DNA from 2 places in the Mesorhizobium sp. M1329 genome. Region 2 is predicted to be linked to the other one. Evidence: riboswitches for the same ligand, from Rfam matches in the RefSeq annotation. Region 2 holds a riboswitch; the other holds the start of a gene.

Region 1 (4,410 bases), on a different contig from region 2:
GGGAGGAGCCGGAAATCGCCGGTATCTATGTGATCGGCGACGACGGCGCCCCGTTCCGCGTCGGCTTCACGCTGTCGAACGAGTTTTCCGACCACGTCACCGAGCGCGTGAACTATCTCTTCCTTGCCCATTCCAAGCTGCGCAACGCTTCGTTCGGCCCGGAGATCCTGATCGGCGATCTGCCGTCCGATATCCGCGGCGCTTCACGTATCCTGCGCGACGGCAAGCTGCTTTGGGAAAAGCCGTTCCTGTCGGGCGAGGCGAACATGTCGCACACCATTGGCAATCTCGAGCATCACCACTTCAAATACTCGGCCTTCCGCCAGCCGGGCGACGTGCATGTGCACATGTTCGGCACGGCGACGCTGTCCTTCGCCGACGGCGTCAGGACCGAGGCCGGCGACGTGTTCGAAATCGAGGCCCCTGATTTCGGCCTGCCTCTGCGCAACCCGCTTGAAATCGAGCAGCCGGTGAAGGTCGCGGTGAAGGCGCTTTGAGGCGTCGATGAAAGCGTGATCTCCCCCCTCGTGGGGGAGATGGCAGTTCCAACCTCAGCGCGCGGCGCGGAAATGCTTGGACAGTTTCAGGCCCTGCGCCTGATAGTTCGAGCCGAGGTCTGTGCCGTAGAGCGCTTGCGGCCGTTTCAGCATGTGCTCGTAGATCAGCCGTCCGACGATCTGGCCGTGGTCGAGGATGAACGGCACTTCGTGGCTGCGTACCTCGAGCACCGCCCGGCTGCCGGTGCCGCCTGACGCCGAATGACCGAAACCCGGGTCGAAGAAACCCGCATAATGGACGCGGAACTCGCCGACCAGCGGATCGAAGGGCGTCATTTCGGCGGCGTAGAGCGGCGGCACATGCACCGCCTCGCGCGACACCAGAATATAGAATTCGTCCGGATCGAGCACCAGTTCGCCGGCGCCGCTCTTGTAGAGCGGCTCCCAGAAATCGACTACATCCTGCGCGGCGCGCTTGTCGACGTCGACCAGGCCGGTGTGGTGCTTGCCGCGATAGCCGACCAGCCCATCCTTGTCGCCGTCGAGGTCGATCGACAGCGCGATGCCGCCGCCTGAGATGTTGGGCGGTTCAGTGGCGACCAGCATCTCGGCGCGGTGCAGTTCGTGCAGGTCGCTTTCCGACAAGAGCGCATTGCCGGTGCGGAACCTGATCTGCGACAGCCGCGAGCCGGTGCGAACGACGATCGGGAAGGTGCGCGGGCTGACCTCCAGATAGAGCGGACCTTCATAGCCGGCGGCGATCTTGTCGAACTCGTGGCCACGGTCGGTCATCACCCGAGTGAAGATATCGAGCCGTCCGGTCGAGCTTTTCGGGTTGGCGGAGGCGGAAATATGCGCGGGCAGCGCCAGGCTTTCGAGCAGCGGCACGATGTAGACGCAGCCGGTTTCCAGCACGGCACCTTCGGCGAGGTTGATCTCGTGCAGCTTCAGCCGGTCGAGCTTGTCGACAACCCTGTGGTCCGGGCCGGGCAAGAAGGAAGCACGCACCCGCCAAGCCTTGTCGCCGAGCCTGAGGTCAAGGCTGGCCGGCTGGATCTGATCGGCATCGAGCGTGCGCGGCGATTTTAGCGCGCCCGTCTGGAACAGCGCGGAAATATCCTGATCGGGAAGAATGCCTGTCTGCCGCAAGGGTCTGGCTCCGTTCGAACGCCGGGCGAGGTCTTGTTCTGTCGCAGGTCCGACCATGGACGCCTTTGGCACCTGCTTGGTACAACCCTCTTAATCATGCCGGCAATTGACGCAAGCGTGGCGCGGGTCTAAAGCTCGTTATCCCGTGGTGATTTGGCCGGTCGGCTTGCAGCCACGTTAAACAAGTCGCTAAAGGACCGTCGGGCCGCAAGGCCATATGGACCGGTTGCGACTTTCGCGACCGGTTTTTTGTTGTTTGGACCAATTTTGGTGTTTGGATAGAATGATGACCAAGAAGCGCGACTGGAAGCCTCAGACCGCACTCGTGCATGCCGGGACGCTGCGTTCCAGCTTCGGCGAGACCTCCGAGGCGATGTATCTCACCCAAGGGTATGTCTACGAGACGGCGCAAGCGGCGGAAGCCCGCTTCAAGGGCGAGGAGCCAGGCTTCATCTATTCGCGTTATGCCAATCCGACCGTCGACATGTTTGAAAAACGCATGTGCGCACTGGAAGGAGCCGAGGACGCGCGCGCCACTGCATCCGGCATGGCGGCGGTGACGGCAGCATTGCTGTGCAGCGCCAAGGCTGGCGACCATATCGTGGCGGCGCGCGCACTGTTCGGCTCCTGCCGCTGGGTGATCGAGACGCTGGCGCCGAAATACGGCATCGAGGCAACGCTGGTCGACGGCACAGACATCGCCAATTGGCAAAAGGCGGTCAAGCCGAACACCAAACTGTTCTTCCTGGAAAGCCCGACCAATCCGACGCTGGAGGTGGTCGACATCGCCGCCGTCGCGGCACTTGCCAATTCGATCGGCGCCAGGCTGATCGTCGACAATGTCTTCGCCACGCCCTTGCAGCAGAAACCCCTGCAGCTCGGCGCCCACATCGTCGTCTACTCCGCGACCAAGCATATTGATGGCCAAGGGCGCTGCCTTGGCGGCATCGTTCTGTCGGACAAGAAGTGGATCGACGAGAACCTGCATGACTATTTCCGCCACACCGGCCCCAGCCTCTCGCCCTTCAATGCCTGGACGCTGCTGAAAGGCCTGGAGACGCTGCCGCTGCGCGTACGCCAGCAGACGGAAAGTGCCGGCCGCATCGCGGATTTCCTCGCCGAGCGCCCGCAAATCGCCCGCGTCATCTATCCCGGTCGCGCCGACCACCCGCAAGCGGCCGTGGTCAAGAAGCAGATGTCGGGCGGCTCGACGCTGATCTGCCTGGATGTGAAGGGCGGCAAGCAGGCGGCCTTTGCCTTCCAGAACGCACTCGAAATCGTGCTCATTTCCAACAATCTCGGCGACGCCAAGAGCCTGATCACCCATCCGGCGACGACGACGCACAAGAACTTGACCGATGAGGCCCGCGCCGAGCTCGGCATCGGACCGGGCACGCTCAGGCTGTCAGTCGGCCTTGAGGACGCCGACGATCTGCTCGAAGACATCCAGCAGGCGCTGAGAGTTGCCGGATAAGGGCTGGACGAACAGAGGCGAGCGGGGACGCGCCGATCAGGCGCCGGACGGGGTCTGTTCCAGCTCCGCGACGGCCTTGCTCTGGATAGTCATCACATTGCCTCGCCAATCGACGGCGCCGCTCAGCCATCCGCGCGCCCAAATGGCGGGAAGCATCAGGTCTCGCGCCATCATCGCCGGGATCGTGCGCAGCGACAGGTGCCATCCCTTGGCCGAGGCCAAGGCGCATTCCGGCAGGTAGGCCGCGACCAGCACGGCGGTGGCGGTGGCCGGCAGGCTGACGCCGGCGTCAGCCGCGGCAACCAGCGCAAGCACCAGCGGCGGTGCCGCGCCGATCAGGATTTCGGGGGCAAAGAACAGTGCAAAGGTGACGCGGCGCAGCCGCGCCCAGCGCGCCTGCCGCGACCAGATCTCGCCAAGCGTGCGCCGGCCGAGCGGCTGTTCGAAGGGCGAGGCGACAAGATTGACCCGCAGTCCGAGCCGGTTGACCAGCTTGGTCGCGGCGGCGTCCTCGGCGATCTCGGCAGCAAGCGCGCGGATGCCACCATTGGCGTCGAGCATGGGCTTGTTCCACAACATGCTCTTGCCCTGGGCGAAGCCGAGGCCGAGCGCCGCTCCAGCGTACTGCCAGCGCGCCTGCAGCGTGTTGAGAAAGGCGCATTCTACCTCCCCCCAGAAGCCGTCCGGCCGCGAGCCGATCGGCGTCGAGCAGACGAGGCCGGTGTCGTGCCGCCACGCCGCCATCAGGTGCTGGACGTAATCGCTCGGCATAAGCACGTTGGAATCGGCAAGGATGACCCAGCGATAATGCGCCGCCTCCCAACCCTTCACACAATTATTGAGTTTCGGATTGCCGCTGATGCGGTCGTCACCGACTAAAAGGCGGGCGCGAATAGCTGGAAAGCGCGCCATTGCGGCGGTGATCGGCTCGACCACCGGGTCGTCGGCATGGGCGACGCAGAAGATGAGTTCGTAGCGCGGCCAGTCGAGGGAGAAGGCGCGCTCCAGCGTCTCTTCGGCAAACGGCTCGACGCCGCGCGCCGGGATGACGATCGATACCGGCGGCGCGTTGGCCGCGGGCGGTGCAATCCTGGCTGGTCGCTTTAGCTTCAGCAAGGCTAACAGGATGCTGGCGAGATTTGAAAGAAGGAGGGCTATGGAAAGGAGAGCGGCTGCGAATGTCGGTTCCATCGAGATCTGGTCACTCCAGAAATGCTGGCCGCATGACGGCCGTTTTCAACAAATCGACAAAACGCTGAGTCGCCCGGCACAAGCCTGCACACCATCATT
Region 2 (4,410 bases):
TGCCGGGCAGCGGCGTGAAGATGCACCAGCGGTTCTCGAACAGTTCGGCAAAACCGGCATCCGGTCCCGATTTTTCGGTGCCGGCCAAAGGATGGCCGGGGATGAAGTGCACGCCATCAGGCACATGCGGCTGCATCTGCGCGATGACCGAGGCCTTGGTCGAGCCGACATCGGTGAGGATGGCGCCCTTCTTCAGCGCCGGCGCGATCTCCTCGGCGACCGTACCTGAAGAGCCGACCGGCACCGAAACGATAACCAGATCGGCGTCGCGAACCGCCTCTTTGGCATCCGTCGTGTAGGTGTCGCCAAGGCCGAGTTGGCTCGCCCTTGCCAGCGTCGCGTCGCTGCGCGTCGAAATCGCGACTTGGCCGGCGAGCCCCTCGCGGCGGATGACGCGGGCCAGTGACGAGCCGATCAGGCCGATGCCGACCAGCGCGATCTTTTCGAACATCGGTGAAGTCATGGTGCTCTAGCTTTTCAGGAATGTCGCGAGTGCTGCGACAACGCCGCGATTGGCCTCTTCGGTGCCGATGCTCATGCGCAGCGCGTTGGGAAAACCGTAGCCGGAAACGCGCCGCAATATGTAGCCGCGCTGGCTGAGGTAGTCGTCGGCGGCCGCCGCCGAATGCTTTTTGTCCTCGGGAAAGTGGATGAGGATGAAATTGCCGACGCTCGGCGTCACCCGCAGCCCAAGCCCCGCCAATTGCTCGCTCAGCCAGGCCAGCCAGGTCTCGTTATGCGCGACGCTGCGTTCGATGTGCGCGCGGTCGCGGATCGCCGCGATGCCGGCCTCGATCGCCGTCGCATTGACGTTGAAAGGCCCGCGCACGCGGTTGATCGCGTCGATGACGTGCATTGGAGCATACATCCAGCCGATCCGCGCGCCGCCCAGGCCCAATTTGGAGAAGGTGCGGGTCATGACCACGTTTTCCGCGCTGCCCACCAACTCGACGCCGGCTTCATAGTCGTTGCGCCGGACGTATTCGGCGTAAGCGGCATCCAGCACCAGAAGCACGTTTCGCGGCAGGCCGGCATGCAGGCGGCGCACCTCCTGGAACGGCACGTAGGTGCCGGTTGGATTGTTTGGATTGGCAAGGAAGATGATCCTGGTGCGCGGCGTCACCGCGGCTAGGATCGCATCGATGTCGGCGCGTTCATCGGTCTCCTTGACCGTTACCGGGACGGCACCGGCCGACTGTATGTAGATCTTGTAGACCATGAAGCCGTGTTCGGTGATGATGGCTTCATCGCCGGGCGCGAGGTAGGTCTGCGCAAGCAGGCCCAGAATCTCGTCGGAGCCGTTGGAGCAGACGATGTTCGCCGGGTTGAGCCCGTGCACCTCCGCGATCGCTTCCCTCAGGCGCCTGGCGCTGCCGTCGGGATAGACCGCGAGCTTGTCGGCGACCGCGCGCGCGGCCTCTATCGCCTTTGGCGAAGGGCCGAGCGGGTTTTCGTTCGCCGACAATTTGTGGACCTTGGCGACACCTTCAGGCGCCGCGCTCTTGCCGGGCACATAGGCTTCGATCTCCATGATGCCGGCGCGGGGCCTTGGACGTGTCTGATCCGGTGTCTGGCTCATTCCATGAAATCCGTCGAGAGTGCCTCCATCCGGAGGCCGCAGCGGAAATACAAGCCGTGGCCCGGAATGTCGAGGGGCGGCAATTCGGGATCAAGAACTTGCCGTTGACGAAGCCATGCGTCAGTCCTAGAAGAGCAGCGAAAGTTCCGTGGTGATTTGGCCGGTCGGCTTGCAGCCACGTTAAACAACTTGCTAAAGGGCCGTTTGCATCCTGTAACCGGCTTTGCGAAGGCATGGCCGGTTTTTTGTTGCCCTGGCTGGCTGTTGCCCAGACCGGTGGACAGCTGAAGGCCGGGCAAGGAGATGTGATGGTCGCTTTGCGCGCGCGAAAAACCAACAACGAGGCCGACCAGCCGTCGAGCCCGGTGTTGCGTTTCGGCGCCGACAAGCCGCTCAAGCTCGACGCCGGCACGCTGCTGTCGCCGTTCCAGATCGCCTACCAGACCTATGGCACGCTCAACGACGCCCGCTCCAATGCAATCCTCGTCTGCCATGCGCTGACCGGCGACCAGCACGTCGCCAACACCAATCCGGTGACCGGCAAGCCGGGCTGGTGGGAAGTGCTGATCGGCCCCGGCAAGATCATCGACACCGACCGTTTCTTCGTCATCTCGTCCAACGTCATCGGCGGCTGCCTCGGCTCCACCGGCCCCGCCTCGACCAATCCCGCCACCGCCAAGCCTTACGGGCTCGACCTGCCGATCATCACCATCCGCGACATGGTGCGGGCGCAGTTGATGCTGGTCGAGCATTTCGGGATCGAACAGCTGTTCAGCGTGCTGGGCGGCTCGATGGGCGGCATGCAGGTGCTGCAATGGGCGTCCAGCTATCCCGAGCGCGTTTTCTCGGCGCTGCCGATCGCCACCGGCGCCCGCCATTCCTCGCAGAACATCGCCTTCCACGAGGTCGGCAGGCAAGCGGTGATGGCCGACCCCGACTGGCATGGCGGCAAGTATTTCGAGCATGGCAAGCGGCCGGAAAAGGGGCTGGCTGTGGCGCGCATGGCCGCCCACATCACCTATCTGTCGGAAGCAGCGCTGCACCGCAAGTTCGGCCGCAACCTGCAGGACCGCGAAGCGCTGACCTTCGGCTTCGATGCCGACTTCCAGATCGAGAGCTATCTGCGCCATCAGGGCATGACCTTCGTCGACCGCTTCGATGCCAACTCCTATCTCTACATGACCCGGGCGATGGACTATTTCGATCTCGCCGCCGACCATGGCGGCCGTCTGGCCGATGCCTTCGCCGGCACCAAGACGCGCTTCTGCCTGGTTTCGTTCACCAGCGACTGGCTGTTCCCGACCGAGGAGAGCCGCTCGGTCGTGCACGCGCTGAACGCGGCCGGCGCCTCGGTCTCGTTCGTCGAGATCGAGACCGACCGCGGCCACGACGCCTTCCTGCTCGACGAGCCGGAACTGTTCGCCGCCATCAGAGGCTTCATCGCCTCGGCCGCGCGCGCGAGAGGGCTTGGCGCATGACCCCGAAAAGTTGCAGACTTTTCGGATCAGGACCATGCGCCAGGCAAGAGCCGAACGCATGAGCGTCAACCGCGCCCAGCGCGTCGACCTCGAAGTCGTCGCCGATCTCATCCCGCCGCAGTCGCGGGTGCTGGACGTCGGTTCCGGCGACGGCCTGCTGCTCGAATTGCTGCAGGAGACCAAGAAGGTCGACGGCCGCGGGCTGGAACTGTCGCAGCGCGGCGTCAACGAATGCGTGGCGCGGGGCCTGTCGGTCATCCAGGGCGATGCCGACAAGGATCTCCAATTCTATCCCGACAAGGGTTTTGATTTCGTCGTCTTGTCGCAGACCTTGCAGGCGACCCGCAATCCGAAGCTGGTGCTCGACGAGTTACTCCGGATCGGCAATCGCGCCATCGTCTCCTTCCCCAATTTCGGCCATTGGCGGGTGCGCTTTTCGCTGCTCTTCAACGGCCGCATGCCGGTGACCAAGGACCTGCCCTATTCCTGGTACGACACGCCCAACATCCATTTCTGCACCATTCGCGATTTCGTCAATCTGTGCGACGAGCTTGGCGCGACGGTGGAAAAGGCAACCGCGCTCGACGCCAACGGTCAGCGGATCGGCTTCTCGATGCCGTGGTGGTTCTGGAACTTTTTCGGCCAGCAGGCGGTGTTCCTGTTGAAACGATAAAAGCCAACCGTAGCAAATCGCCCCCTTATTCGAGAACGTCGGTGGCCTTGTGCGGGTGCTGGACGCCGTCGACCAAGACCACGTCGGATTGGGAATTGCCGGTGCGCAGCGGCAATATCTCCTGATAGGCGGGCGAGTCGTACCATGCGCGCGCCTGCTGCCTGTCGGGGAACTCGATGATTATGAGGTAACCCGGCCAGGTGTTTTCAACGACTTCCACCTCGCCTCCGTGCACCACGAAACGCCCGCCAAACGGCTCCAGCGTGGCATCGATCTTGTGCAGGTACTCGACGATCTGCGGCCCCGGCGTGACCTGGCGCATATGGGCGACGGCGTAGGCGGTCATGGCGTAACTCCCTGATGGTCGAAAGCCGGACAACCGGCTTGATGGGAGCAGTTTGCCGAGACCTAGTGCGCTGGTCGATTACCCCAGAGGTAATGACACTGAATACAAAACCGGCGCGCCGCTGCCGTCACCTGAAGATATTTCTGCCTGGCACCGATGATTTTGGCGCGCCTGCGCTGTCCTTATCGATGAGCGCGCCTGGATGGTCCGGCGGCCGGGAACAGAGAGGTGATCCATGGGATCGTTGCAAAATCAGAATGTCGTCGTCGTCGGAGGCAGCCGTGGTGTCGGCCGCTCGATCGCGGAGGCCGCCCTCAAGGAGAGAGCGACGGTG

Evidence for each region. Region 2 has a riboswitch for S-adenosylmethionine ahead of metX (homoserine O-acetyltransferase MetX). Riboswitches for the same ligand answer to the same signal wherever they lie in the genome.
Region 1: it holds a riboswitch for S-adenosylmethionine, as region 2 does, so the genes downstream of both, NKH21_RS16540 (O-succinylhomoserine sulfhydrylase) here and metX (homoserine O-acetyltransferase MetX) in region 2, are expected to answer to the same signal.

Annotation. Positions count from the first base shown of each region.
Region 1 is NZ_JAMYLN010000014.1:112,945-117,354, reverse strand. Features, by position in the region: gene araD1 (AraD1 family protein) at 1-497, shown strand, start outside; gene NKH21_RS16545 (2'-deoxycytidine 5'-triphosphate deaminase) at 552-1,703, opposite strand; SAM riboswitch at 1,782-1,859, shown strand; gene NKH21_RS16540 (O-succinylhomoserine sulfhydrylase) at 1,930-3,120, shown strand; gene NKH21_RS16535 (ceramide glucosyltransferase) at 3,157-4,311, opposite strand.
Region 2 is NZ_JAMYLN010000007.1:215,615-220,024, forward strand. Features, by position in the region: gene NKH21_RS09905 (prephenate/arogenate dehydrogenase family protein) at 1-463, opposite strand, end outside; gene hisC (histidinol-phosphate transaminase) at 470-1,579, opposite strand; SAM riboswitch at 1,718-1,795, shown strand; gene metX (homoserine O-acetyltransferase MetX) at 1,888-3,057, shown strand; gene metW (methionine biosynthesis protein MetW) at 3,116-3,730, shown strand; gene NKH21_RS09925 (DUF1330 domain-containing protein) at 3,756-4,076, opposite strand; gene NKH21_RS09930 (SDR family NAD(P)-dependent oxidoreductase) at 4,312-4,410, shown strand, end outside.